Regions from separate parts of the Lysinibacillus sp. EB106-09-02-XG168 genome, predicted to be linked through region 1. Evidence: riboswitches for the same ligand, from Rfam matches in the RefSeq annotation. Region 1 holds a riboswitch; each other region holds the start of a gene.
What was found. A riboswitch is a leader RNA that binds a small molecule or an ion and turns the genes downstream of it on or off. The one in region 1 is predicted to bind cobalamin.

Region 1 (7,678 bases):
CAGACGTTGTATCATCCAGCACTAAAATAGTAGGCTGTCTTACGAGTGCACGTGTTAACGCTAATCGCTGCTTTTGACCGCCAGAAAGATTGGTCGCCCCCTGTGAAAGTTCATGCTTTAAACCTTTATCCAGTCGACTCACAAATTCAGTAGCACATGCTGTATCTAGAGCTTGCTGTAATTCCACTGACGTTGCATCTTCTTTACCAAGACGGATATTATGGTCAATTGCACCTGAAAACAATAATGCTTTTTGAGAAGTAAAACCAATATGTTTGCGTAAAGTGGATAATGCATAATCCTTTAGAGGCTTTCCGTCCAAGAGGATTTCTCCACTCGTCGGATCAAATAAACGTGGTAATAGCTTCACTAGCGTTGATTTTCCACTACCTGTTTTTCCGATCAAACCTACCGTTTGCCCCGGCTTTACCGAAAATGTAATGTTTTTCAGGACATCCTCAGCCGATTCATAATAACGATAGCTTACATTTTGAAAGTCAATCGCACCTTGAATTGACGCTGTAATTGGATTTTCCGCTTCCTTAACCGCTACTTCTTTATTTAAGACATCCACGATTCGCTCTCCTGAAGGAATCGCACGTGCAATTTGCATCAATACCATACTAGAAGTCATCAATCCATTTAATATAATCGTTAAATAGTTAATAAAAGCTAGAATTACTCCAACCTTTAAAGCACCGGCTTCTACCTTAATGGCCCCAAGCCAAAGTGCTGCTACAATGCCTAGATTGACAACGAACATCGTAAACGGCACGAGCACCCCAACAATTTGCTCGGCTGTAATAAAGCGCTTCGTTAATGTATCATTTAGAGCGCCAAATTGGTCAATCTGTTGCGTTTCACGACGGAACGCCTTCACAACACGAATCCCCGCTAAGTTCTCCTGAAGCTTCGTATTAACATGATCAATTGCCTCCTGCACTCGACGGTACAGAACACCCGAATATTTGGTGAAAAAGTACATCGCAATAATTAATAGCGGCACGATAATAAGAAGTATCGAAAATAACTCACGTGCCGTCACGAAAACAATAATAACGGCTCCAATAAATAATAAAGGACCACGCACAAAAATACGCAACGTCATCATAAACGCGCGCTGAACACTTTCTACGTCACTCGTTAAAATCGTAATTAGCTTCCCTGTTGTAAAAGTGTCACGTTCCTTTGCCGAATACGTCATCATTTTTTCATAAAGTGACTGACGAACATCCGATGCAAAATGGATCGCTGCCTTCGAACTATAATAGGAACAGCCTATCCCACCAACAAGTCCGAATACCGCACTGATCAGCATCCAGACAAACATTTTCAGCACATATGGATTATCGCCATTCGCAATACCCGTATCAATCATATGTTGCATAATCGTCGGCTGAAGTAAATCCATCGTTACCTCTAGTACCATTAATAATGGTGCAATTAAGGTAAAAAATTTATAGGGCGCTAAAAACCCTCCTAACTGTTTTATTGCCTGCATTCCTTCGACTCCGTTCTTTAATTCACATTCATTATTAATTATAACTGAAAAACATTCTCAAGCGGCATTATTTTTTCGGGTCTCGTAATATTTTGGACACGATTGATTTTTTTGTAGGTTTTGGTAACTGTAGAAGATCCTTTCGAATAGCTTATAAGGAAACTCTGGGCTAATGTTCATTTACTGTTATTTCTATGTTAGAATGAAAACTAGCATGAGGTAAATATTACCGATAATGTAATAACTTCCTATATATATATATATATATATATATATATATATATATCCCCCTGCCCCCACTGTTTATTGTAGTCTGACCCATTCACCCTCAATAAAAATACACCGCAATGTTATTTCAACATTGCGGTGTATTTAGTATTACAAATCATCAAATCCGTTATCTTCTACATTGACTTTCACATATTGGCGAGAACGCTGCTCGAAGAAATCTGTTTTTCCTAAGTCAACATCCTCATACGCTTTTACCCACTTTAATGGATTTTTGCGGTAACCTTCAAATGGACGCTCTACCCCAAGCTGATTACAGCGTACGTTCGCATAGAAGTGGACATAATCATGTACATCTTCCACATCAAGGCCAGCAATTTTATCACCAATTACTTCATTGGCCCAATCGATTTCTAGCTGAACCGCTTCACGGAAGATCTCCTGTACGCGAGCTGCTCGTTCTGGTGTATCGTATTCAGGATATTCCTCTAGTAGCTCCTGATAAATTTTCACAAATAAATCGACATGAAGCTGCTCATCGCGATTAATATAGTTAATCATCGTTGACGAGGCTACCATTTTTTGATTGCGTGCTAAATGGTAGAAGAATGCGAAGCCAGAATAGAAGAATAAACCTTCTAAAATCACATCATAGACAATCGCTTCTAGCATATTTTCAACAGTTGGCTCCTCCGAAAATGCTTGGTAGCCCTTAATAACGAACTCATTACGTCGCTCTAACACTGGCTCTGTACGCCAAAAGTCAAACGTACGATCCTGCTCATCTTTGTTCACAATACTTGATAGCACGTAAGAATAAGAGTGATTATGGATAACCTCTTGTTGCGCTAAAATAATCATTAATGCATTTAAGCTTGAATCTGTTAAATAATCTGCTACTTTCCCTGCAAAATCAGTTTGCACACTGTCTAATAGCGCTAGTAAGCCAATGATTTTTAAAAAGGATTCCTGTTCATCTGCTGATAGCTGTGGAAACTGCTTAACATCATTGCTCATATTAATTTCAAACGGAGTCCAGAAGTTTCCTAGCATTTTTTTATACTTAGGATAAGCCCAGCTAAAACGCACATCGTCCCAGTTTAAAATGTTAGAAGAGCGTCCGTTCACAATACCTGTTGAACGGTTTGGTGCTTCTTTATCCATAATTTGTCGTTTTGTAATAGTTGTCATTGTTACTTCCTCCTAGCTCGCGCAAGACTCACATTCTAGCAATTCTACAGACGTTGAGCGAACATAATATGTCGTTTTCACACCGCTCGCCCAAGCGTTCATATGCAATGCTAGTAAATCTTTTGCCTTGATCGTATTTTGAACGTATAAATTAAGTGAAATGCCTTGGTCGATATGACGTGCTCGAGCAGCATTTTGCTTGATTGTCCAATTTTGATCGATGAAATAAGCAGATTTATAATACCAAGTTGTCACAGGTGATAGATCTGGTACTGTTACTGGAATTTTGTAATCCTTCTTCTCTTCTGAATAACTCTTTTGGAAAATAGGATCAATCGTAGCCGTACTACCCGCTAAAATGGATGTTGATGAGTTCGGTGCAACCGCCATAACATAGCCGTTACGCATTCCTTTTTCAGCAACCGCAGCGCGTAACTCATTCCATTTATGACTGTCGTAGCCACGTTTATCAAAATACGCACCAGTATGCCAATCCGAGCCTTCAAATAATGGGTAGGCTCCTTTTTCACATGCTAAATTGTTAGAAGCGCGAATCGTTAAATACGCAATTTCCTCATAAAGCTTGTCTGCAAATTCTACAGCTTCCTCAGACTCCCATTGAATTTCTTTCAAAGCTAATAAATGATGCCAGCCAAATGTTCCAAGTCCAATGCCACGGTAGCGTAAGTTCGTACGCTCTGCTTGTTTTACTGGAATTGTATTTAAGGCAATAACATTATCTAACATACGTACTTGAACCGGGATTAATCGTTCTAAAACACCAGCCGGTACAGCTCTACCTAGATTAATAGATGATAGGTTACATACAACGAAATCGCCAGGCTTGCGACGTGTTACGATGACATCATCTTCTAGAGTGATAGACTCGAATTCAGTTGCCGACATATTTTGGAAAATTTCCGTGCACAGGTTCGAGCTATAAATCATTCCCTCATGCTTATTCGGATTCATGCGATTTACTTCATCTCGATAGAACATAAACGGCACACCTGTTTCAAGCTGCGAGCGCATAATACGCTTCATAATATCAATCGCTGGCACGACTTCACGACTTAATAATGGATTCGCAATACATTCTGCATATTTAGCACGGAAAGTGCCATCACCCTTTTTCTCATCGTAGAAATCTTCTAGTGAAAAGCCCATAACTTCTCTTACTTCATGTGGGTCAAATAAATGCCATTCCCCGCGCTCTTCAACCGTTTCCATAAATATATCCGGTAAGCATAGCCCTGTGAAAATATCATGGGCACGCAGACGTTCATCCCCATTGTTTAAGCGTAAATCTAAAAACGTAAAGACGTCTTTGTGCCAAACATCTAAATAGACAGCAATAGCTCCTTGTCGCTGACCTAGCTGATCGACTGAAACCGCCGTATTGTTAAGCTGTTTAATCCATGGTAAAACACCACTAGATGCACCTTTAAAGCCTTTGATTGATGAGCCACGGCTACGAATTTTACCCATATAAACACCAATACCACCGCCGTACTTCGATAATGTAGCGACATCTGTATTCGTGTCATAAATACTTTGTAAACTATCATCTACTGTATCGATAAAGCAACTAGATAGCTGTCCATGTGTTTTACCTGCATTTGATAATGTAGGTGTTGCCACAGTCATATATAAATTACTCATTGCCCAGTAAGATTCACGTACTTTTTCTAAACGATTTTCAGTTTCATCTTGCATCAGGGTCATCGCAATGACCATCCATCGTTCCTGTGGTAGCTCCACTGGTGTTTTCGTGTAATCGCGAACAACATAGCGGTCCATTAATGTTTTTAAGCCAATATACGTAAACAATTCATCTCGACTTGATTCTAAATAGGAAGCGAGTTCTTGAAGATCCTGCTCACTATATTTTGTTGTTAAACATTCATGATACAAACCAGCTTCTGTATAGCGTGCTAATTGTTCCGGGAAACCTTTATAAACATCTTGCACTGAAACGCCACGGCGCATTGCAAATTGATCATACAATTTTTCTAAATAAATTTGAGCAGCGACAAATGTCCAGAATGGCTCCTCCTCATCAATTAGGCTAAGCGTTTGTAAAATCATCGCATCCGCCCATGCTTCAAATGTTGCATTGTCGTTTTTTCGTAGCCATCGATCCGATAATCTTACAAAACTTTCGAGTTCATCCTCCGTATAACTTTTCTTGAGCTTAGCAATTTGCTGTTCGATTTGAATTGTCATGTATACATTCTCTCCCTTTCTTTCTCCAGCAACACAAAAAGCGATCACGCAACATTTATCGGTTACGTAATCGCAGTAAAATCGGAAATGGAAATGAAGGACATGCACACTAAGAAGTGGACAAATCTCTCGCCTCCACTTCTCAATCCCCGAAGAATGTGTTGCTGTCTTGAACAAATCGGCAGGTCTCCTGGCTCATGCTTCCTCCAAATGATGGCCTTCCCGTTCTTTACAGTGGCCTATTCATCATTTGTCAGCACTTACAGTTGCGGGGACAGCTTCGGCCTAAGATGACTCTTTTCCGAATTCCCTTTTAAACCATATTTGGTACCGCTCGTCCAAAATACTATATATTGTGTTTTAACTCCTAAACAAATCTAACATATAGTGTTTATAGTTGCAATAGGCGTTTTGCCCCTTGAATTTTTCAAAGTGTTATTTTTTCTCGAAGCAAGCCCGATTACAATGCAGTTTTACGTAGTTTTTCAAAATTTCTAGGAAAATATTTTTGTACTTGCTGCTCTTTTTCTGGATCTATTCCTAGCAAAACTACTGCACATGGACCAGCCGTTTTCTCAACATCTAATGAACTTTTGACCTGTTGCTCACCAAAAAGTCGGTTAAACTCTGCTTGTAGACCTTTTGATCCTACTGGCCATACTTGCTGTACGATTCCCTCTTTCCACGCTTGAAAAATAGATTCAAGCTGTGCGACATCTTCAGGCTGTGCAAGGATTTCATTGCCTACAAGCGGCATGCCATATGTGTACCAACATAGCTGCTCATACTTATACTTAGTTGCTGTACGTTTCTGCTGCTCTCCAAGCATCGTTATTGACAAACCTGATTGTAAAGTTGGCATATTAGTCTCTGAACTACCGTCTATTTGCGGACAAAAAAGACCAGCCTCATCAAAAACCTGCTGAATGCCTACAACATAACGAGACCATGCAGCATCCCCTGAAAAATTGGCAAGTAAAATATGCCTTGGTAAAGCATTTGCAGCAAGTTGCTCTAAAAATGTAACACGTGCAGTAAAGTATGCCGTAAGCTGATCTGGAGCAGACACAACATCTTGTAGCTTTTCGCCAATTGCAGCGGCATTATCGGTTGTCGCAATGAGCTCACCTATTTTTATTGCATTTCTCAATGTACTCGACCTTCCTTACGCACAAACACCTTCGACAGAACTGGCATCGCCACCGCAACGATCACTAGATTAATGAGTGTTGCCACTGGAAGACTAGTCAATGACGTCCAGTAAAATGCCGGACTAATAATAAAGTAAAATGGTATAGGTGCCACGACACCATTTAAAATAAGTGCCACAGGCCATTTCCAGAAATGCATTTCTTTTTTATGCATAACCCCAAAGATCCATACAACGATAAACATTTCCACAGCAATAATTATATGTAGTGGTCCAAAAGGGAAGCCAGTAGTTAAGGCTGAAATAAAATGCCCAATGACTCCCGCAGTACCAGCTAATACTGGCGATAAAAATACAACGCTTAAAAATGCCGGTGCAGAGTCAAGCGCAGCAGTTGTAATAAATGTTGGAATTTTAATGACTGCACCTACTGCACAAATTGCAGCTACCATGGCAGTGAGCGTCAATTTCATCAATTTTTGTCGATCCATCCCATTTCCTCTTTCTTGGCTCGTCCTTATAACGTAGGTTGATTTCCGTTCCGGTTGGGCGCTTTGTTGTTGCTGTCGCACAGTTAAAATTGCCGCTGACGCTTCGCTTTCGCACAGAGCAAAGCTTTCTGGGGGCGTCCAGCCTTCACTTCAATAAACGTCATCCCTACCCTTTTTGAAGAGCCATATAAATTCTTCAAGACACTAAATCATTTAATTTGTTCCCCAATACCGTACCAAATGCGGACGACTTGTTCGGCTTCTGCAAATAAAGCTTGGTACAAACGCCCACATGTATCACGTAATAATCGTGCCTGTTTGTCCATCGGCACAACGCCACGCCCCATATCGGTCACTATTATATACAAGGCACAATTTTCTTCAAGGGTCTTTAGTCTCCTCAAAATAGTACTGACAAGAGGTTCATCCTCCTCAAGATCTTGTGTTACGAGCCATTTCTCTATATTTTTTATAACTAGTACATCACAAGTAGGAGAGCCATCTGGTAGCGTGCCATCCACTAGCTCAACGTTTTGACCTGCAAGTAATTTCATAACATAGTCGGTTTTTCCACTATAGGCTCCTCCGATAAAGACATGCATCTTGCTCCCTCCTCCCAAGCACTTCTTGTAAACGTTAAAGAAAACATTTTATCATGCGGTGTTTGATAGGACCAAAAAGATTGCTCAGTTGGAGCAAAGGCTACGAGTAGCGCTCGAATAACCCCGCCATGGACAACGAGATGATACACATCTTCCCCTTTTGGTAATGCAGCGAACCCTTCCAAAACACGTGCACAAAACATATCAAAGCCTTCTCCCCTTGGAGGTGGATACTGTACAGGATCATCTAACCATGCACAATAACGACGATCGGATTGTAAGTCTTCAT
Region 2 (7,678 bases), 280 kb from region 1:
ATTTGTTTCATCTCGAATTTGATTAAACAATGTTAATATTTTCTTTTGATTGACAGTATCAAGTGCTGTTGTAGGTTCATCGGCAATATATAATTTAGGTTGCATCGCAAAAGAAAGAGCAATCATGACACGTTGTAACATCCCTCCACTTAATTGGAAAGGATAATATTGCAAAAGTTTTTCGGGATTAGGTAAATTTACTTTATTCATAGCGGAAATAGCTATCTGTCTTATTTCTTTTTTAGTTAAAACGTAATGCGCTTTTAATGTTTCTCTAAAATGCATTTCTATTGTTTGAATACTATCAAAAGCTACCAAAGGATTTTGTGTAATCATCGATATATGCCTTCCTCGATAATCTCTCAAGCTTTCTTTTGTTACAGATGATAAATCAATATTTTGAAATAAAATTTGCCCCGTCGATTTTGCTACAGCTGGAATAGATTGCATAATTGCTTGACATAACATCGACTTACCACTACCACTTTCACCGATAATACCTAATATACGACCTTTATTTGCAGTTAAATTAATAGAAGATAGGATTTCCTGCTCTCCTATTTGCACATTTAAATCTTTGACTTGTAATAAGATTTTTCTTTCCATAGCAATCCCTTTCAATGATCCACTTGCTTGCTTTGACGAGAGATGAAGTTAAATAATAGGACTACAATGATTATTGCTATACCTGGATAAAGCATAAGTTCAGGATGTAGTCGAATATACTGTTTGCCTTCACTAATCATCATTCCCCACTCAGGAGTAGGAGCTTGAACACCTAATCCAATAAATGAGAAGCCAGCGATTTCTAAAATGACTTTTCCTAAATCTAATGAAATAATAGTTAGCATGGGCGCCTTTATATTTGGCACGAAATGGCGTAGGATTAGCTTAACTCCTGAAGTTCCACTAATTTTAGCAGCTTTTATAAATTCTTTTGCATGAACGCTTATAAATAAGCCTCTTAAAACTCTAGAATAATAAACAGTTTGAGTAAAAATAAGTGCCAATAATAGATTTTTTAAGCTTGGACCCAAAATACCTAGAAGTCCAAAAACAAGAACAAGCGTGGGGAATGCTAATAAAATATCACAGATACGAATAAAAAAATAATCAATTATCCCCCTTTTAAAAGCCACTATTGCCCCTATCCATATAGCGAAAAAGGTTGCTACTAATTGGATAAATAAAGCTGATCCTAAAGAATAGCGAATACCTAACAGTATACGTGAAAGTATACATCGCCCTAAATGGTCTGTGCCGAGAGGATATGCCCATGATGGTTCTAAAAACTTTTTAGATACATCTACCAAAAAAGGATCATTCGGCATGATAAACGGTGCAAAAAGCCCCAATCCCCCAATAAATGTGAGAAGAGTTATACTAGTTAATTGTTTACCATTTAAACTTTTGTGTAATTTGATCAATCTACTCTCTCCTCCTCACTATCATTAGCTGAGGATCAAGAACTCGATGTAATATATCTGTACATAAATTAGCAAAAACATAGATGATAGCAATTATTAGAACATAACATTGCACAACTGGATAATCCCTATTCATAATTGATTCTATTAAGTAGCGACCTAAACCTGGCCAGCTAAATACTTGCTCCACAATAACTGCCCCACCTAATAAATTTCCAAGTGTCATGCCAAGCATCGTCGTCAACGGAATAGCTGCATTTTTGAAGACGTGTCGACTGAGAATAACAGATTTTTTTAACCCCCGTAAAAATGCATACTGAACATATTTTTTTTGTAATTCTTCTATAACACTTGTACGAATTGCTTGAACAAACAATCCAGTGGTTGGTAATGCCAAAGATACTGCTGGTAAAATCATATGTAAAATAGTCCCTTTACCATTTGTCGGGAAGATGCCTAGCTTCAAACTGAATAAGTATAAAAGAAAAAAACCTAACCAAAAAGTTGGGATGGATACACTGATAATAGATAATAAGCCGACAATCCTATCAAATATTGAATTTTTATAAAGTGCACTAATAATACCTAGTGGAATACTAAAGCAAATCATACATACAAATGCAGCTAGGGCTAATTCAAAAGTTGCCGGCAGTTTTTCTACTATTTCTTGAGCAACGGGTAATTTACTCACAAATGATGAACCAAAATCGAAGTGCAACACACCTTTTAGCCATATAAAATATTGAATAGACAATGGTTGATCAGTGCCTAATTCCGATCGTAGCGCCTGTATCGCTTCTGCTGTCGGGGCGACCCCTGACATTCTAAGTATGACCTCCGCTGGCTCTACTGGAACAAAACGAATAAATAAAAAGGTCATTATTGACACCCCTAGTAAAACAAATGGTAATGTAATAACTCGTTTTAAACAAAAAAGCCAAGTTGATTCGTACATTTCTTTCATCACTTCCCAAGTCTTCATAGTGCAAAAAGAGAGGAGTCATAGTAGACCCACTCTCTTCTCATTCTCTTACTTTAAATCCATTTGAGCATAAGGGATATCGTATTCAGATGCACAGGGATTAAAATCTTTCATATGTTTATGGTAAATAACGTTATTCGTTTCATATGAAATTGGATAGAATAATGCTTGGTCATGGAACATTGTTAAAATATCTTTATACAATTGCACACGTTCCGCTTCATCTGTACCAATTAATAATTGATGTATTTTGCCATCAATTTGCGCTGCGTTATCTAGGCCTAATTTCGCTTCATAAACACCATTTGCATTCGGTGTTGCTGACTCGTTTGCGAAGCTGTGTGGGTCTGTTGGTGGACCGTTTGTGCGCCAGAAATTAATATCTACTTGATTATCCATTAATTTTTGGAGCCCTACCATTACATCGGCGCCTTCAAGGTTTAATTGGACGCCTATTTTTGCTAATTCCCCTTGCATTAATTCTGCCATTGGTTTTTGGATAGCATCTGTTGCAATGTAGATTAAATCTAATTGAAGAGGCTGCCCATTTTTAGAACGGATTTTATCACCATTTTTTAATGTCCAACCTGCTTCATCTAATAGCTGCTCGGCTTTTTTTGGATTAAATAGTATTGGTTTTAACTCAATATCTGCGTATGGAATAGCACCCCAAAACAGTTTATTGGCAACTTTTTCTGTACCATGGGTAATACTTTCAACCATTTGTTCTTTATTAACTGCGTATTGAATAGCCTGGCGTACTTTTAATTCTGCTAAAGGACCAGATTGTGTATTAAAAAGTAATGCTCGTGTAGATAAAGGTTCAGATACAGCCGTTTTGTATTGATCACTGTCTTTTAAGAAAGTGTAGTTATCTAAGCTAATAATGCCTCGACCATAAATTATGTCTAATTCTTCATTTTCAAATGCCAGTGAAATAGATTCTGAATCAGGAATAATTTTCACTTTTACTTTGTCAACTAGTGGCTTTTCACCCCAATAATGTTCGTTGCGGCTAAAAATTGCATATTGATCTTTTTTATATTCGGTTAATACCCATGGACCTGTTCCAACCGGAGCATTAATACCTTTATTAGTTGTATCTCCTTCAGGGAATCCGTTATCCCCTAAAAAGCGAAATGGTCGCACAAAAGCCAGTTCATTTAATACAGGGTAATAGGGCGCATCTAATTGTAGACGAATTGTATAGTCGTCTTCTTTCACAACATCTACAATATGATTCACCATCCCCATCCAAGAGTGTGTATCACGATCTGCTAAAACCGCATTAAAATTACGAATAACATTATCTGCATTAAATGCTGTCCCATCAGAGTATTTTACATCTTGTCTAAGATGAAATAGATAAGCTGTTTTATCATCAGAAATTTCCCAGCTCTTCGCTAATTTCGGCGATATTGTCCCGTCATCGTTATATTCTACCAATGATTCATATACCATTGCTTGCGCAGTCATTTGGTTTGGTAAATAGGTGTGCGGATTTAAAGGCCCTATATCTAGCGGCCAGCCAACTGTTATCACCTTTCCTTCGTTAGAAGTTTTACTTCCATTACTTTCACCCGAGCTTGAACAGCCTGCTACAATGGTTAACATCAGTATGAGAATGAAAGGTAATATTTTTTTAAAAAATATCATTATGATTGCTCCTGTCTATTCTTGGGTGATAGAAAATTGATATATGTATGTTTCTCCACCATAATACTAACTTGAAACTCAAAGTAATCTCATGACTATGATTAGAAAAATGCAAAAAAAAATCCTTATTCCACGTGAATAGGGATAGAAAAACTCATTATTAAAAGCCTTCCATCCATCTCCCTATCTTTCGTAGATCTACAATGAATCTTACTACAAGCAGGCATTCTGGCTTATGAATCTTCATTTTGCTTCACCTTCCCAAGTACTTACTCAGTGGTATTAGAAACAAAACTCCTCATTTACAGCTGCGGGACAGCATGGGATTTACACCCATTTTCCTTTAAATTAAGCGAAAAAGTTTTTTCACTCAAACTTGTAATGATACATATTAAATTAGTATTAAACATAACACGCTGCAAAGACACACGTCAATTTTATTTTCTGAATATAATATAGTTTTGAGATTTTTCAACATAGATATTTATGTTTATTCCACAAAAAAAAGCCACCACATACTAGTGCGATGGCTACACTTCTATCGTTGATGTTTTTTTAACATTGATTCTGTAAAAAACTGAGATTGTCCCTTTGGAATACTTATTGTTTGCCACTGAGAACCCTTTACTTGCTTAGCGATGTAAACGATTTGACCGACATGTTGTGAATAATGGGCCATTTGTCTTTCAATCGCATCTATCACGGAATGCTGCTCTCCCCTTATCGTTACAAACCCATTTAAATCAGCTTCAGATAATCCTTGTAAAGCATCTAAAAATACTTGCCAGCCCTTTTCCCATACTGTCATAACCTCTTCTTTTGTCTGAAGGCTATCCGTAAATTCATCATCACGATTTCTCGTTGCTTTCTCACCATCTGTCGTTAGAAAGTCAGTCCATCTCGATATCATATTACCACTAATATGTTTTACAATCACTGCGATACTGTTTGAATCTTCATTATACGCCCAGTGCAATTGGGCCTCTTCTAATTGGTCGAGTGTTTTATCGCCTAGCTCTTTGACACTTCTAAATCTTGTTTTGACAACATTTAAATACATTCGCGCTAGCGTCATTGTTGACCCCCCTGTCCCTTTTCAACTATTTTAATAATATTCTGTATCAGACAAAATCTTTCCCCTCCTTCTACACTATAACAAGGCTACAGGTATAAAAGATTAAATTTAAACCAAAAAAAACCGTCTCTTCATTAATTGAGACGGTTTCCTTCGAGCCATTATAAATTTTCATCAATATATGTTTCTATATCTGATACAATCGTGTCAATAGGGACATCCTCTGGATTCTCTGCATACCCCGAATACATTTTTACGATTACGCCATCTTTATCAACTAAGAAAAATTGATTCCCATGGACGACTTGGTCGCTGTTAGGATCATTTCTGACGATTATTTTTGTTGATTTTACAGCGAACTGCTCGATATATTTTTGTGAATAACCAGTAAGTAGATTCCATTTTGATTGATCTGGAACATTATATTTTTTCAAATAATCAGCTAATACTTCTGGTTTATCAACGTCAGGATCAACTGAAAACGCAACAATATTATAATCTTCCACACCTTTTTTCTTCAGCTTCTCTTGAACTTGCGTCATATTAAAAGACATTGGTGGACAAATTGAAGTACAATTCGTGAAAATATACATACCTATCCACGGTTTTCCTTTTAAACTTTCTAATGAAACTTTTTCTCCGCGTTGATTGACATGTTCAAAATCTGGTAATTCTAAACTATAATCTGCTTTAAACTTTGAATTTCCACACGCACTCAGTACAGTTGCTACTGCAAAAAGTAAAACAAGCCCAATTATTTTATTTCTCATCTTTAACACGCTCCCCACTTACACTATCCTCATCCTATCGTACGATGTAACTATTGACAAGGACACTCAAGTGACAGCTTTCGTACATCTTTGTGAAATCGATTTCACTTTAAGGAAACAAGCGCATCATGAATGGCATCTAATTTCACTTCTACTCGGTGCAGTAAATAAAACGACACTAAAATAGGAAAACCGATATCCGATATCATGTTTAACCATTGTTCCATGTTAGTCCCTCCTTCGCAGCTAGATGAATAAGACTACTATTGCTGAAAATGGTCCTTGCAGTACATGCTGCAAAGACCATTTCTTAGTTATTCGATTTCTAAATCAATTTCTGTTACTTGACGATCAACGATGCGAGCCCCAGTCATTGTAACCAGAGCGCCAGCTTGTCCTTCAAAAACGTTTTTAGCGATGATTGTTTGCATTACCTTTTGAATTTCTTCCGATGTTACCTTTGGCTTCGGTGCATCAATTGCAATTGTTGCCGTTTTCCCTGCTGCTGTTTCAAATTGCAGCTCTAGAACTTGTGTCATAGCTTTCCCTCCTTAGGATAAATCTGTTGTTTCCTGTTTTACAATACTGTCTAGTGCGTGTGAAGATAGACTTGCAATGACTTTTGCAACAGCTACTAAATCTTCTGCCGTATGCGAGCTGTTCAAATTACGGTACGTTTTTGTTGTGAACAAAGGCTCGTTCTGGGCATCGTGTCCAGCGACATACTTTAAGCGCAGTGTAGCACCTACGAAATTGACTTTTGCCATGGAGGTCACCCCCTTTCTTTCACAATATATATACGGACTTATTACTAAAAAAGGGACATTTAGGATGAATTTTTTTATGTAAGCTTTTATAATAGAGTGAGAGAAGGCAAAGAGGTGAACGATTTGTTAAGTGGTTGGTTTTTATGGTTTATTTTATTTTGGGTAGTTGTACTTATTTCCCTTATGGCGATTGGCGGATTTTTCATGTTCCGCAAATTTTTAAAGGCTTTACCGAAGCAGGATGGTAAATCTGATTTAGATTGGCAAGAGTATTATTTAGATAAAACTATTCATTTATGGGGACAACCTGAGAAAGAGCTTCTATATGAACTTGTAAGCCCTGTACCTGAGCTATTTAGACAAGTAGCAAAGGAAAAAATTGCAGGGAAAATTGGAGAACTTGCAATAGAAGAAAAGGCATCTGCTATTAACCATGATTTAATTATACGTGGCTATATTCAAGCAACGCCTAAGCGCGACCATAAATTTTTACGTAAGAAATTAGATGAAATGCAGATTGACATTTCTCCATATGAACATCTATTTGATTGATGATACGCTGCACAGAATCGTTGTGCAGCGTTTTTCCTTCCTTAGTAAAGAATTATCACATATTCTTTTTTATAAGTTTTTCTTGGAGTCTATCCGTCGCTTGGACGACTCTTCCTTCGCTCTGTTTTCTATCCATCACTTTGAAGATTCTATCCACAGCTTTCGCCCTTTTATCCATATCTTTGACGATTCTATCCGTCGCTAGAACTACTCTATCCATCAGGTGCATAAAAAAAACTACACTAGATAAAATCTCTAGTGTAGCTCTTCCATTAATAATTCTTCAGTGGAATTGTTTTTTTGATTTTTATGAACTGGATAAGCATTGCGATTCGCCAAGGAAGTAACATCGCGAACGCTAGAATCCAAAACATTCCAGCTAATTCACCAATATCAATGGAGTTACTTAATATTACTTTTGCAACTACACGGAACACTAACAGTCCGAT
Region 3 (7,678 bases), 130 kb from region 1:
TATTTCTTATAAACCCACATTATACTAGCTCCGCCAAGATTGTAACCATAATCTGTTGAAGTAGTAACAGCACCAGTTAATGTTGAACGGAATGAATGACCGTCAAGTTTAGCGATTTGAACTGATCCACTTTGTCCAGAAATATCTTTTCTACCTTGTGATAAACCACTTGTTAAGTCCATTGTAGATATTGCTCCAGAAAAAGATTTAAATTTATAACCTTTGTTCATAACCACTTCATAACTTATTAAATTGCTTTTATTAACACCAAAATTCACTTTAGCAATTTCTTTCTTTTTAGCAAGAAGTGGAGCAACGCTTGTTAAAGCATCTTCAGAAGTTTCGATTTCTGTAGACTGTGGTTCCTCTTCATACTCTAAGAATCAGCATCTTCGTAGACTGGGATACTGACTGTTGTTTGAAACTCCTCAGAGTATTCCTCGGCATGTGCATTATTTATTGCCGTAAATCCAATAAATAACAATAAAGTTAGAACGAGTGAAAATAATTTCTTCATTTTTTACCTCCGTGAAATATGTATTTATTACAATATTTAGTATATAATATTGTAATAATAAAACAAGTTTTTGTGTAAAAAATATAAAGAGGTGTAATATAATGGATGAAATTCAAGATAATATAGAAGTATCTTTACTATCCACTCCATCAAATCAATCTGATTACCTTAGAGAACAATTTCAAAAGTTAATTAAAAAATTTAATTTAAAGTTCCAACAACTTTCGAAAATGTTTGGTATGACCATAAATGAGGTAGAAGATTTAATGAATGGTTCAAATAACATTACAAACCAAAAGTTTGAAGATGTAGAGAATAAATTAGCAATGTTGAATTATGGTTTTGAAGGTTTTGATGCAAAAGAAAGGGTAAAAGTAATATTGAATACTTTGTTAACTGAATACGAGTTAACGACTGAAAACTTGTCTAAAATTATTAATGTAGAAGAAAAAGAACTTATAGATTTTAAGGAAGATCAATTACTAGAAAAAACTATGGAAATAAAGATATCTGTGAATATCATTATGCTTAATTTTGTTTTACATAAATAATACTTAAGCCCAGGTACTCAATTAATTTTGAGCCTGGGATTTTTTTAATTTCCTTAATTTTCACTTGCTAAATTACAAACGAATGTTCTTGTTGAGAGGTGTGGAATGATGAAAAAACAACTGATTAAAGCGATGCAGCGCAACCAATTTTTAAATATGATGTACATGGCTAAGGACGGTAATGTGTCAAAAAGACGAATCAAAATCATTAAGATTGTTGGTGATTCGTTTCAGGCGTATTGTTTTACGAGGCAAGCCAAACGTACATTTAGGATTGATAGTATATTGGCAGTTGTTCCAATCGTCCACAAGGAGCAAGAGGTTGTATGTTGAATATTGAACAGCGTTAATTATTTCATAATTTTGTAATTTTGGATATGGCAGTTCAATCATTATAGCGTGATTTCAAAGTGATAGAAAATCTTAAAATGAGTAAGGTCTACTTGCCAATCCTTGAAAAGCTTCTAAAGGACATAACACAAGATTATTACAACTCTAAGAGGCTGTTAGCCAAAGATAAAATTAAGGTAGTAAAATGGGAAAAAATAGATGAATACTTTAGCGATGTACATGTAGCTACATCTGGCAATGATGTAGTTCTACGATATGCTAATATGGCACTAAAAACGCAGGTTGAAAATTTATTAATTAGTCACCAAAATAAAGACCAGGCGCTCGATTGAAAGTGAGTACCTGGTCATTTTTTTGTTTAATATTCTCTTACTTCAAATGAAGCTATTTTATCATGAACAATATATTCCGTTACTTTTTTATAAGGTGAAATTGTTTTTGAAAATTTAAATGTTGATGTGCCTTGAGCACTATCAAACCAATTTAAGTAGTTGTTTAAAACGGTATTTGTAACATCATATTCTTTTGTTATGCCGTTCACCAATGTGATACTTAGAATAGCATTCGATGATTCATTGTTTAATTTTTTAACGATAGCTGTAGCAGTCGCAACTAGTTCTGTGTTTTCGACCTTAGCAGTAATAATTGCTTGACCTTCACGAATAGCGGTTACATTACCATTCGGGTCTACAGTGGCAATTGATTCATCACTTGATGACCATATTACATTTGCGCTATTTGGTGTTACAGTGGCAGTTAATTTTTCTGAACTACCTTCCAAAAGTTCTAATGTATTTCTATCTAATGAAATAGAATCACTAGAGTCTATGTTAGTTAACTCTCCATCTATATCTATAGCATCTAGATCATATCGTACAGTACTGTCAGTCCCAACTTTTGACGTATTATCATCCGCATAAATAAAAACGGAATGTTGCTTATCAGTTAATCCAGATTTTTCATATACTAATGCCTTCTTAGTTTCAACAAAACCAGTTTGATTAAAACGTTCAGTAACTCCATCTATTTCTATAACTATATTAGAAGAGCGGTACACAGAACTTTTAAGTCCTATAAGTCTAAATTTCGTACCAGTAAAGTTGAATTTAATTCCATTTAATTCGTTAATAAATGGATGTTTTAATAAATAAGATGAATATCCCGAGTTATAATATTGATCATTTTGAGTTTTGTGTACATCACCTAGATACTCGATTTTAAGATTTGAATCATCATATCGCTTCCAACCCTTTTCAGGTTTTTTTAAACTATCCCCAACTACAGCACTATTCTCAAGAGTAGTATTTAAATTAGTTACCCCTTCTTCATAATCGACTACTTCAGCTGCAGATGCATTCCCAACACTTATACTAACAAGTACTACTAACAAAAATGCTAGATAAATAAACCCTTTTTTCAATAACTTACTCACTTATGTATCCTCCTTTAAATTATATATAGCAATACTAAAAACTACAAAGATAACTTTAAACAATAAGGGACTAATTTACCATAATAAAAATCGGTTATTTTCAATAAAAAAAGCCACTCATTTGAGTGACTTAAAATAATTATTCTATGATAGTAGCAATAATTGCAGGGAATCCTAAATCATCTTTTCCATTGTATGTCCCATAAATAGTTACTTCAGAATCCATACTAATATCTTTTAGAGAAAGATTGTTTACTGAGTACATGCCTTTACCATCACCTTCAGCTGTTGTAACAGTAAATGTTCCTCCAGTACCTTCGCTAGCAATATTAGTAACTTTCCCACTGATAGTTACCTTTGTGTTTTTTTCAACTTCATCACCATTTGCTTTTACAAAATCTAATTTAATCGCTTCAGCTTTCAATTTTTCATTTAATTCATTTTGTGAAAGACCTTTAGTTTCAGTAACTTTATCTGTTGCATCTTTTTCTTCAGCAGCTGGTGTTTCTTCTTTAGGAGCAGCTTTCTCTTCTTCTCCACATGCAGTTAATAATAGTGTTGATAATGCTCCAACGTAAAATAATTTCTTCATTTAAAAATTCCCCCTCTATATTACCATTTTAGGAAACTTAGATTTAAAAGTACATATAAAAAACAAATAATACATAAAATGGTAATTATTCTTTCGTTTTTTACTTAATTTATTCATAAGAAAATAAGTATAGATTAGATACTTTTAAAACTATAAAGAAAGGATGGATGAATGAACGAACGAAAAAATATTAGATATTTTAGAGAAGGAGGCTATAAAAAGAAATCAAGTCATGAGAAAAGTCAAAATGGATGATGGGACAATCTATTATACATGTGGTGAGTTAAACGTTAAAAGGTTAGCAAAAACTGCTTTAACTTTATTAACATAGACTTAGTGAATGAGGGATGTTAATGAGAAATAAAAATTATCGTGAAACAGAAATCGATAAAGCTGAGTTAACTGACTCTGAAAAGAAATTTATTGAAGCATCGTTAAAATTTGCACCTCCTAATTCAAAAGTAGTTAAAGTTGAAAATGATGGTTACACATACTTTAGAATTGGAGAATTAAATATAGACAAGGCTGCTAGATTATTTTATGAAATGTTAAAAAGACAGGGGAAAATCTAATAAGAACTTTGTATTTATTTGAACATATTAAAAGGTAATATCCGTCTTACCTCGAATAATGTTGTAAGAGGTGATAGCAATGGAGGATAAGGCGTATTGGAAATGTGATTATACTTACGAAGAAAAAAGCGAAGTTAATACTGCTGAATATAAGTCGCCTAACCAATATGATAATTCAACTAAACTAAATATGGTTGCTAAAAGCTTAGCGAGAGAGATTAAAAATGAAACAGGTCGTACCGTTAAAAGTTTCATTCGATTAGTGGAAATGCCAGTGGTGAGTAAAAAGATATATCAGGTTGGCGACATTAAAGCTAGAAATGGGGTAAGTCGTGGTGAAATTATTTACAATGTGGCTACGACAGAAGAAGAAATAAAGGAAGTAGAAGAGAACAGAGAAAATTTACAGAACCTACTTGTTGATATGATGTATCAATATTATAAAAAGAATAAGGATTCTTTATAATATTTAGAGGGGTAACACCCTCTTTTTTTATTTGCAGTTTTTCAATTTCTTGACAGTAGGTAAACTACACATTACAATTTAGTTTGATAGTCAGTTAGGAATATTTACTCTACAGTTTCCGACATCTTTAAAACGGCTAATTTTACAACTGAATAGCGTGGAGTAATAGGTGTAAATTGCGTGCAATTTACTTAAAAGGGAAGTCGGTGCAAATCCGACACTGTCCCGCAACTGTAAATGTGAGCGACTTTTCGTATACCACTGTTTAGCGACGGGAAGGGGAAAAGTAGCGATGATCATGAGTCAGGATACCTGCCTATTATGAGTACACACCATAACCCTACGAGGAATAGGAGGTGGCATGTTGACAAAACAGAATGCTCTGTTCGTCACCGTACGTCAAATGCCCAAAATAAAAGAAGGTAATCGCTTTCAAGGCGATTCTTTTATGCTTGGGTATAATTTGACATTAAGTGATGAATGAAAACGATAGAATGAAGGATTTCCTCTAGTTTTAGGAAATCCTTTTTTTATGTATAAGAAGACTTCCGTTTTGAAAAATATGTACGAAAAGAGGATGCAATGATGACGAATATTCATGTAAGTACAGCACAGGAATCGCAATATGTAGAAATGAAAATTTGTAAGCAGCCACGCACTGAACTTGCCAAGAAAGCTACAACAAGAATGGTTGTAGAATCCCTTGTCGATCAATTATTAGCTAGCAATCTTATTAGTAATGAACGATTGTTTGAACAAATTTTATATAACAAAGATATTATTTGGATTCAAAATGAAAGTTTTAATGGCCACCTTTTTGCAAAAGCGAATATTACGGACCAACTTAAAACAAAAACAAATGATTTTATGATGTATATGCCGACAAATCCAATTGTGTACGATGTGAATGGCGAACATTATCATTTAATTACACGTATCGATTCGACTCGTGCAAAACCAAATTTAGAGCGACTTTCCCAAGCACCTAAGCCAATACTAAGTGCTGCTCGGGTCAATGATTTATTGTGCTCGATAGTGATGCGCTTTTATGAGGTATATTTAGAAGATTTATCACGAGTAGTTTATAAAAATAAACAACTGATCAATTTTATAGAGCGAGAGTATCTTCAATTTCTAAAAGCTGTGAAGGAACTAAATGATCATCATTTAAATTGGCACCCACGTGGAAATGGTCATGAACTATTGCTTGAACTGATTGATAATTTACAACTTTTGAAAAGTCGACCTGGCAAGGTTTTAATGGATTTTTCACATTCCCATAGCTACGTTGTGGTGGAATCTTCATATCCTATTTATAGACAGGGTCAGAAAACGATACAAGCTTAGTAAATTAAATATGTGCGGGATGAATTTCAATGCCTTTAGGAGAAAGATATATTCCTTGCAAGTTAATAGAATGGAGTTGTCCGTATAGGTAGATACCCGCGCGAAGCAAGATTACCCGCGGAGAGAAGGCAAATACCCGCGAAAGGAAGGGGAATACCTGCGGAAGCAGGTCGAATACCCGCGAAAGGAAAGGGAATACCCACGCGAAGCAAGATAACCCAAAAAGCATAGTAACTCTCCACGAAACATAAGAAAACAGGACATGGATCTAACAAATCATGTCCTGTTTTTATGAATTTAGTCAATACAATGCATTGCTGCTTGTGCTTCGTGCCATGGAACGGAGTAGCCCTTGCCTTTTGCGCAAAAAATACTAGAGGATGTATAGTCGGGATCGGCGTTCTTATCGTAGCAGATTTGAGCGATAATTTCTTCTGTATTGTGACATATATCGTAGCCATCAAATTGTAGGGAAATTACGCCCTTCCCATTGGTGTAGGCGGCAAAGGTAGTACTGTAGCTCATAAATGTTGAGACAGGGGCCCGGCCGGTTACAATCGCATCATGTTCAGTTATGATTGGTGCGTCAAATGTACCCGCAGCTTGCTGAATGTCGGTCATCATGCGGCCGATGAAATCACTAGAAGCTTTAAGTTTAAAGCGGTAGTATGGCTCTAGTAATACATTTTCTGCTTGTTCGAGCCCTTGCCGTAATGCACGGAATGTTGCTTCACGGAAATCGCCACCTTCAGTATGCTTATTATGTGCGCGTCCCGTTAAGAGTGTGAAGCGAATATCTGTTATTGGAAAACCAGTTAACAGCCCATGATGATCGCGCTCGAATAAATGTTTTTCAATGAGTCGTTGATGCCCAACTGTTAAATCATCCGCGTGGCATGCATTGACAAATGTATTGCCCGTGCCACGTGTATTTGGCTCCATCAATAAATGGACTTCTGCGTAATGCTTTAATGGCTCAAAGTGACCATAGCCTGTCACCGTTGTGGCGATCGTTTCCATATATAAAATCTGGGGTTCGCTAAATGAAATGTCTAGCGAGAAGCGTTCATGAAGCACTTCGATAAGAACCTCGAGTTGGATGATACCCATAATATGTACATGAATTTCTTGGAATTTTTCATGCCATAGCACACGTAATGAAGGTTCTTCTGCTTCAAGAATACGGAAAGTTTTTAACACGTCCTTTATATGCTGAGTACCTTCATAGTGTACTTTTGCCTGTAAAGTCGGTACTAACTCAAAGGGCTGAGAATTATTCGAAGAACCAATAATATCGCCGATGTTTGCTTGACTAATCCCTTTTAATGCGAAAATCTCCCCAGCCTCTACCTTTTGAGAAGTTTCATACCGGTTGCCATTGTATAGTCGAATCTCCGTCACTTTTTCAGTCACGTCTCCAAATGAAAGTTCATCACGAACATGTAACGTTCCTTGCAAAGATTTGATAAAAGTTAAGCGTTGATGTCCATCATGACGAATTTTAAACACCTCACCTTGAAACGGAGTATTGTTATTAAATTGTGTCTCTGTAAGGAGGGGGAGCTGTGTTAGGAATTCCTTTATTCCACTATCTTTTAAGGCAGACCCAGAAAAACATAGAAAGGCCTTTTCCTGTTTAATCATCTGAGTTAAATGAGTAAGGCAGTTAGAGCTATCTAATGTTTCATTGAGAAAAGCATCGAGAATGTGTTCATCACGTTCAGCAAGCCACTCCATTATGTCGTTTGAAACATAGTCGGAACGGAGCGGTTCGTCTACGAATAAAACATCTGCAGAGCAATCTTTTTGAAGCGCAGCCATTACTGCTTCAACATCTGCACCTTCACGAT
Region 4 (7,678 bases), 880 kb from region 1:
GTAAAAAAAATCCGGGTAGCAATAGTAATTTTGCGTAATATTTAGCTGGGATTTTCGCACCTAAAATGATAAAAGCACTCATCACAATAAAAGTAATGAGTGAGATTCGTTCATCTCTCATGATAAGCGACAATAAAAGCAGTCCAAGGGAAAACGTCATTTTTTCTAGCGGATGAACAGACGCTAGTTTATTCATATAAGCATACTTATCAATGAGTAACATCGCTTAACCCTCTTTATGTTTACCGCGCATTAAGCCGATGAAATAGCCAATAAATCCGGCGCCAATAGCAGCTTGGAGTGCGAATAATAAGCTTTCTATTTCACCACTTGGTGGCTCCCATAAGCTTTCAAACCAAGGCTCGTAGTTAGCATCTATTTCACCAATTGCTGCCTCCGCTTCGCCATCAGCACCTTCAAAATCTGCGCCTTTTTGAATGAAGAGGGGTATGATTGCTAACAACACAACAATTGCTAATAGCAGTAAATTTTTTTTCATGTTAGTGAGCCTCCTTTGCCGAGAAAACGCGTAAAGCTTTTAATTCACTCACATTGTATTTTTTCAAGAAATTCATAACGATCACTGTTAAAATACCTTCACTAACAGCAAGAGGAATTTGCGTGAACGCAAAAATGCTAGCAAACTTTGTGAATGAAGCCATAAAGCCTCCAACCTCAGAAGGGAAGGCAAGAGCTAATTGTACAGAAGTGACAATATATGTACCTAAGTCACCAAGCATTGCTGCTAAAAAGACGGCGATGGAAAAAGATAGTCCCATTTTTTGAGAGCCATGGAAAACGTAATAAGCAATAATAGGACCAGCAATTGCCATAGAAAAGGCATTAGCACCTAAAGTTGTCAGCCCGCCGTGTGCTAAAAGTAGAGATTGAAATAATAATACGATTGTCCCGATAACACTCATCACTAATGGTCCAAAAAGAACTGTTCCAAGGCCAACTCCTGTCGGATGTGAACAACTTCCTGTTACAGAAGGGATTTTTAAAGCTGATAGCACAAAGGCAAAGGCACCCGATAGACCTAAAATCATTTTTGTTTCAGGATTTTCATCAATGGTTTTACGAATAGAACGTAATCCTAAAATAATAAATGGAATGGATAAGACCCACCAAAAAATCGCCCATTCAATTGGCAAATAGCCCTCCATAATGTGCATCGCAAATGCACGATCTGGCACGAATAAAAATGCTAATAAGAAATAACTAAGCTTCCAACCTGAGAATTTCAAAACCTCTCCTCCTCACATTAAAATAGTTCGAATTAGTATGCGATGCGAAAACAAAAAAGCACTTCTCCAATTGTGGAAAAGTGCATAGCTAAAAATGCAAATAAAATTCTAATTTGCTCAGCCGCACACCTATCCTCGTAGGTTCAAACGATCACATATTTTTCGGCAGGTCTCCTGGCTTTAGCTCAACGTTTTATAGGCCTTCCCATCCCTTGGACAGTGGCATAATCTATAAAACTCCCTATTACAGTGGCGGGACCGCGCCGGAATTAAACCGGCTTCCCTTTTAAGCGAATTGATGAACAATTCACACCGAAAAAAGATGAAATTGTGATTTCATGCCAAAGTGTAACATAATTTTCCATATAAATGCTATACTTTTCAAGTAAAAATTTTTAATTGAGTGTCTATGTCGAAAATTCAGATAAACAGAAAAGGAATGTCATATTTTTCATTAAAAAATTACTGAAAATGTCACAAATTTAGAAAGAAATATTGAAATTTTAAAAAAATAAGCTATGATAGAAACAGTTTTTAATTTTATAAAAAATAATAATTTCATATAAAACATCCATAAGTGCTTGAATATTTTCAAGATAATAGGGAAATCGGTGAGAATCCGATACAGCCCCCGCTACTGTAATAGCTGATGAAATCGCGGATGCCACTAGTGAGAACTAGGAAGGCGCGAAAGTAAAAGGAAGCTTAAGTCAGGAAACCTGCTTATGTGATGATGCATGCAAACTTTTCGGAGGGAGAAGTTGAAGCGAGAGCGAGTACCTGTATATATTCGTTTTTATTTGGCTTCTACTAAACCTTTACTCTTCGTCTAGAGTAAAGGTTTTTCTTTTTCCTAAAAGCAAATGAGGGGAGAAAAACGATGACAACTTGGAATTTAGAGGGAATGAAAACACATCTTTTTATTTGCAATGGTAGTAGCTGTATGAAAAAAGATGCTGAGGACATTACTCAGGCAATTCGTGATGAAATACAAGTACTGGAACTTGATAAGGAAATACATACGACAAGGACTCGCTGTAATGGTAGGTGTAAGGATGCTTGTGTTGTCATTGCATATCCTCAAGGAAATTGGTACCGTGTGCCGACAACAGAGCATGCGAAGGCACTCGTACAAGATTTAAATCATGAATCTTTACATAATGAGCATGTCTTTACTTTACGTGAAGGATCTTTACAGCGTACAGCACAAACAACAGCCATTAAAGGTATTGAAAAAGTGAAAGAGGGGTAACAAAATGGCGCAAAAAGGTAAGATTTTCGTAGTTGGCTTTGGCCCTGGAGACTTTAAACATATTACGACTCGTGCTGTAGAGGCACTACAACAAAGTCATATGATTATTGGTTATAAAACCTATGTTGAGCTTATTCAAGATTTAGTTAGTGCAAAGTCGATTATTAGTACTGGTATGACAGAGGAAGTTTCACGTGCACAGGAAGCGGTACGTCAAGCAGAGGCTGGAAGTATCGTATCGGTTATTTCTAGCGGTGATGCCGGTGTTTATGGGATGGCAGGATTAGTCTATGAAGTATTAATCGAGCTAGGCTGGACAGAAGCCACTGGTATCGAAGTAGAAATTGTTCCAGGTATTTCTGCTATTAATTCGTGTGCAAGTTTACTAGGTGCTCCTATTATGCACGACGCTTGTACCATTAGTTTAAGTGATCATTTAACACCTTGGAATTTAATTGCTAAGCGGGTAGAAGCAGCGGCAATGGCAGATTTTGTTATTGCACTTTATAACCCTAAAAGTGGACGACGTACGAGACAAATCGTAGAGGCTCAACGAATTTTATTAGAATATCGTTCGCCAGATACACCAGTTGGACTTGTGAAAAGCGCGTATCGTGACCGTCAGGAAATTACGATGACGACTTTAGCAGAAATGCTTGAACATGATATCGGCATGTTAACAACAGTTATTATCGGGAATTCAACAACATTTTTCTATGACAATAAAATGATTACACCACGTGGTTATCAGCGTAAATATACACTTGGAGAAGAAAAACAACCGTTACGACCACATCAACGACTGAAGGAAGAAAATGAACCATGGGCAATGAATCAAGAAACTGGGGCAGCGCGAAATGATTTTGCAACCGATCCGAATGCCAATCGTATAAAGCCCAGTTTAGCTATAACACCACAACCAAAGCCTAAAAAGTCATCGCTTGAAATGGCAACAGCAGCTCTGGCAAAGGTGAAGGGAACTAGCGCTGTGAAAGTAACACCTAAGCTCGTTCAACAAAAAATCGAATCTGTTTTTGAATTAGCTGTTAGTCCTGGGGTAGCCAATAAGTTCTTTACTCCTCAACAAATGATGACATTAGCTGAGGTAGTTGGTGAGGAAGGAACGATGGAGTATACACCAGACCACCAAATTCATTTAAAAATTCCTACGTCTGAGCCAGGAGAGATTACAGCAAAGCTTCGTGAAGTGGGCTTTTTACTAACACCAATTGGTGACGTACTTTCGTTAAAGGCTTGTGATTTCTGTTACGGAGAAAAAACCGATTCGATTCCATATGCGGAAGAGATTCAAGAGAAGCTTGGTGGCATGTCGTTACCGAAAACATTGAATATTGGCTTTAATGGTTGTGGTATGGCGTGTTATCGAGCCGTATTTGATGATATTGGCATTGTTTATCGTAAAAGTAAATTCGATGTTTTTATTGGTGCCAAGCCTGTTGGTCGGACAGCACATGCGGCTCAGCCTGTTGTTGAGGGATTAGAGCCTGAACAGCTAATACCGCTTATTACCGACATTATCGAAGAATATAAAGCAAATGCACATCCAAATGAACGTTTGTTTAAATACTTCAAGCGTGTGAAAAAGATCCTACATTTTACGTATCAGGATATGTCTTCAAAAATAAAAGTTGAGCCAGCTCCATGCGGCGACTAGTGAGGGGTAATGAGATGAAAGCAATTTTATTTGTCGGCCACGGGAGCCGTTTAGAAGCAGGAAATGAAGAGGTACGCACGTTCATCGAGCAAATGAAACCTCGTATTGATGAGAATTTTTTAGTAGAAACATGTTTTTTAGAGTTTGCCTCGCCGAATATTGAAGAAGGTATTACTAACTGTGTGAAGAAGGGCGCTACAGAAGTGCATGTTATTCCGATTATTCTACTTCATGCTGGACATTCAAAAATGCATATTCCAGCAGAAATCGAACATGCGCGTGAGCATTATCCAAATATTACGTTCACATATGGTCAAACAATCGGTATCCATGAAGAAATATTTGCGATTTTAGAAGATCGTTTAACAGAAATCGGCTTTAATGCTGAAGAAGAACATAAGGATACTGCGGTTTTATTAATTGCACGAGGCGGCAGTGACCCATATGCAAATGGTGATTTTTATAAAATTACACGCCTGTTATGGGAGAAACTCCCGGTTCAATATGTAGAAAGCGCATTTATGGGGGTTACAGATCCTCGTGTTGAAGAAGGCATTGAGCGATGTGTGAAGCTAGGTGCTAAAAAAATCATTATGCTACCGTACTTTTTATTCACTGGTATCTTAATGGAACGAATGAATGGTATGTGTAAGCAATTTAACGAAAAATATGCTGACTGTGATATTCAAATTGCCAATTATTTTGGCTATCATGAGCGTTTACAAAATGTGTTATTAGAGCGAATTGAACAAGCTGTGAATGGTACATCAACAGGTATGCAAGATTTAGAAAATTATCGTGCTTATGCGGCGGTTCATGGACATGCGCATCATCATCACCACCATGAACATGATCATCACCATCATGATCATCATCATCATGAAGAGGAGCCAGTGCAATGATCTTCATGTTAGCGGGGACGAGCGACGCAAGGAGTCTAGCACTTGAATTACAGTCAGGAGGGTACGCTGTGACAGCAACGGTCGTTACTGATTCAGCAGCCTCAAGCCTTGCAGAAGTGGACCTACCACATTTGGTCGGTCGATTAACGGCTGAAGAAATGGCGACGATTATTACGGAGCAAGGATACCGATTAGTTGTAGATGCCTCTCATCCATTTGCTGAAGAAGCTTCAAAAAATGCGATGGCAGCAGCCGAGCAAGCAAATGTACCGTATATTCGCTATGAACGTGCCCACGAGCATTATGCACATCCACTTATTACGGTTGTGAAAGATTACGAGGAGGCTGCTCACTTAGCAGCTGAAAAACGTGGTGTGATCATGCTAACGACAGGCAGTAAAACGCTAGCGACCTTTACAAAGGTATTACATGGCTTAGAAAATACGCGAGTGATCGCGCGCATGCTTCCTCGACTCGATAATATGGAAAAATGCGAAGCACTCGGTGTGGCACAAAGAGATATTGTTGCCATACAAGGTCCGTTTTCAAAGGAATTAAACGAAGCACTGTTTCGTCAATATGATGTGACATTGATGATTACGAAAGAAAGCGGCAAGGTTGGCTCGGTGGATGAAAAGCTGGACGCAGCTCTTGCATGTGGCATTGAAACGATTTTAATCGCGAGACCAAATATCAAATATGGACAGCAATATTCTACATTTAAAGATGTATTACAGGCTGTACAAAACATATTTTAGGAGGCAATTCAGATGGACTTTAAAACAGATTTCAAACCATTAACAGTAGACCCAGATAAAATTTACGATTACAGTTTCTCAATTATTGCAGAGGAAATGGGCGAGCATAATTTCTCAGAAGATGAGTGGAAAGTTGTACGTCGCATCATTCACGCTTCTGCTGACTTTGAACTAGGGCGTAGCGTAATTATTACACCAGGAGCGATTGAAGCGGGTATTAAATCAATTCTTGCAGGTCGCCATGTCATTGCAGATGTACAAATGATTGAAAGTGGTTCAGGGAAAAAACGCTTCCAAAAGCATGGTGGCGATCTACACTGCTATATTGCAGATGAAGACGTTTCAGTTGAAGCGAAAAAACAAAACACAACACGTGCGATTATCTCTATGCAAAAGGCTGCTAAATTACATGAAGGTGGTATTTACGCAATTGGTAATGCGCCGACAGCATTGCTTGAATTAATTCGTTTAATTAAAGAAGGTTTAGCGAAACCAGATTTAATTATCGGCATGCCAGTTGGCTTCGTTTCTGCTGCTGAATCGAAGGAAGAACTATTAAAAATAGAAGGTATTCCATACATTACAAATGTTGGCCGAAAAGGCGGTAGTACAGTGACGGTTGCCGCATTGAATGCAGTCTCACTTCTAGCGGATGAACAGGCGAAAAAATAATGGAGCGGAAGCCTAAAAAAGATCCTAAAGACATGCGTCACGGTTATACAACGGGATCCTGTGCAACTGCAGTAACAAAGGCTGCTTTACTCGCCTTAATTACAAAGGAAGAGCAAGAAACAAGTACCATTCATTTACCGATTGGGCGAGATGCAACTTTTACAATAGAAAAATGTACATTTCAGAACAATGCAGTAAGCTGTGAAACGATTAAAGATGCTGGTGATGACCCAGATGCAACCCATAAAGCACTTATTGTTGGCACAGTAAGCTGGGCGGATCTACCAGGTATTCATCTTGACGGTGGAATTGGTGTCGGGCGCGTAACAAAGCCCGGCTTACCAGTACCTGTCGGAGAAGCAGCCATCAATCCTGTGCCACGAAAGATGATTCATAGTACTGTACAAGGCGTACTTGATGAATTTCAAATTAAACGAGGCGTTAACGTAGTTATTTCCGTCCCTGAAGGTGAGGAAATTGCTAAAAAAACGTTAAATGGGCGCCTTGGTATTATTGGAGGCATCTCCATTTTAGGCACAAGGGGAACCGTCGTGCCTTTTTCGAGTTCCGCGTATATGGCCAGTATCGTCCAAGCGATTAGTGTTGCAAAAGAGGCTGGTTGTGAGCATTTAGTTGTCACTACAGGTGGACGCAGTGAAAAGTATGCAATGGCACAATACCCTGATTTGCCAGAGGAAGCGTTCATTGAGATGGGCGATTTTGTTGGCTTTACATTAAAGCATTGTAAGCGACTTGGTATGAAGAAAGTATCGCTTGTTGGGATGATGGGGAAATTCTCGAAAGTGGCACAAGGTGTCATGATGGTGCACTCCAAAAGTGCTCCTATCGATTTTAATTTTTTAGCTCAATTAGCAGTGGATATAGGGGCAGATAAAGAAACCGTAGCCGAGGTACAAGAGGCTAACACTGCTTCACAAGTTGGTGAAATTATGGCGGGAAAAGGTTATGATGCATTTTTCAACCGTTTATGTGAGGCGTGCTGCTATTCATCCATACATCACATTAGAGGCGGTTTAACGCTTTCCACATCGATCTATTCGATGCAGGGACAATTATTAGGAAGGGCTGATGACATTGCATCAATCGATGAAATTGATTGGGATCGGGGATAACGGACAAGAAAGCTTACTACCGCAATACGTGCAGTGGAT

Region 2: it holds a riboswitch for cobalamin, as region 1 does, so the genes downstream of both, nikA (nickel ABC transporter substrate-binding protein) here and AC3WSO_RS10880 (ribonucleoside-diphosphate reductase subunit alpha) in region 1, are expected to answer to the same signal.
Region 3: it holds a riboswitch for cobalamin, as region 1 does, so the genes downstream of both, AC3WSO_RS11655 (hypothetical protein) here and AC3WSO_RS10880 (ribonucleoside-diphosphate reductase subunit alpha) in region 1, are expected to answer to the same signal.
Region 4: it holds a riboswitch for cobalamin, as region 1 does, so the genes downstream of both, AC3WSO_RS15340 ((2Fe-2S) ferredoxin domain-containing protein) here and AC3WSO_RS10880 (ribonucleoside-diphosphate reductase subunit alpha) in region 1, are expected to answer to the same signal.

Annotation. Positions count from the first base shown of each region.
Region 1 is NZ_JBYTDN010000003.1:2,068,331-2,076,008, reverse strand. It holds gene AC3WSO_RS10890 (ABC transporter ATP-binding protein) at 1-1,501, opposite strand, end outside; gene AC3WSO_RS10885 (ribonucleotide-diphosphate reductase subunit beta) at 1,880-2,920, opposite strand; gene AC3WSO_RS10880 (ribonucleoside-diphosphate reductase subunit alpha) at 2,933-5,146, opposite strand; cobalamin riboswitch at 5,309-5,496, opposite strand; gene AC3WSO_RS10875 (hypothetical protein) at 5,607-6,296, opposite strand; gene AC3WSO_RS10870 (ECF transporter S component) at 6,293-6,787, opposite strand; gene AC3WSO_RS10865 (bifunctional adenosylcobinamide kinase/adenosylcobinamide-phosphate guanylyltransferase) at 6,997-7,389, opposite strand; gene AC3WSO_RS10860 (histidine phosphatase family protein) at 7,338-7,678, opposite strand, start outside.
Region 2 is NZ_JBYTDN010000003.1:1,783,801-1,791,478, reverse strand. It holds gene AC3WSO_RS09445 (ABC transporter ATP-binding protein) at 1-606, opposite strand, end outside; gene AC3WSO_RS09440 (ABC transporter permease subunit) at 618-1,427, opposite strand; gene nikB (nickel ABC transporter permease) at 1,429-2,382, opposite strand; gene nikA (nickel ABC transporter substrate-binding protein) at 2,458-4,065, opposite strand; cobalamin riboswitch at 4,267-4,460, opposite strand; gene AC3WSO_RS09425 (DUF1572 family protein) at 4,604-5,140, opposite strand; gene AC3WSO_RS09420 (SCO family protein) at 5,302-5,910, opposite strand; gene AC3WSO_RS09415 (YvrJ family protein) at 6,015-6,137, opposite strand; gene AC3WSO_RS09410 (DUF2922 domain-containing protein) at 6,225-6,449, opposite strand; gene AC3WSO_RS09405 (DUF1659 domain-containing protein) at 6,462-6,677, opposite strand; gene AC3WSO_RS09400 (DUF2621 domain-containing protein) at 6,801-7,229, shown strand; gene AC3WSO_RS09395 (CcdC family protein) at 7,502-7,678, opposite strand, start outside.
Region 3 is NZ_JBYTDN010000003.1:2,194,535-2,202,212, forward strand. It holds gene AC3WSO_RS11610 (hypothetical protein) at 1-182, opposite strand, end outside; gene AC3WSO_RS11615 (hypothetical protein) at 377-517, opposite strand; gene AC3WSO_RS11620 (HTH domain-containing protein) at 619-1,068, shown strand; gene AC3WSO_RS11625 (WYL domain-containing protein) at 1,177-1,401, shown strand; gene AC3WSO_RS11630 (YhjD family protein) at 1,479-1,751, shown strand; gene AC3WSO_RS11635 (Ig-like domain-containing protein) at 1,778-2,851, opposite strand; gene AC3WSO_RS11640 (hypothetical protein) at 2,991-3,443, opposite strand; gene AC3WSO_RS11645 (hypothetical protein) at 3,797-4,015, shown strand; gene AC3WSO_RS11650 (hypothetical protein) at 4,095-4,481, shown strand; cobalamin riboswitch at 4,632-4,815, shown strand; gene AC3WSO_RS11655 (hypothetical protein) at 5,064-5,828, shown strand; gene AC3WSO_RS11660 (GTP-binding protein) at 6,126-7,678, opposite strand, start outside.
Region 4 is NZ_JBYTDN010000003.1:2,946,633-2,954,310, reverse strand. It holds gene cbiQ (cobalt ECF transporter T component CbiQ) at 1-223, opposite strand, end outside; gene AC3WSO_RS15350 (energy-coupling factor ABC transporter substrate-binding protein) at 227-499, opposite strand; gene AC3WSO_RS15345 (energy-coupling factor ABC transporter permease) at 501-1,247, opposite strand; cobalamin riboswitch at 1,395-1,579, opposite strand; cobalamin riboswitch at 1,806-1,989, shown strand; gene AC3WSO_RS15340 ((2Fe-2S) ferredoxin domain-containing protein) at 2,128-2,499, shown strand; gene cobJ (precorrin-3B C(17)-methyltransferase) at 2,504-4,174, shown strand; gene AC3WSO_RS15330 (sirohydrochlorin chelatase) at 4,189-5,076, shown strand; gene cobK (precorrin-6A reductase) at 5,073-5,834, shown strand; gene AC3WSO_RS15320 (precorrin-8X methylmutase) at 5,847-6,506, shown strand; gene AC3WSO_RS15315 (cobalt-precorrin-5B (C(1))-methyltransferase) at 6,506-7,639, shown strand; gene cbiE (precorrin-6y C5,15-methyltransferase (decarboxylating) subunit CbiE) at 7,596-7,678, shown strand, end outside.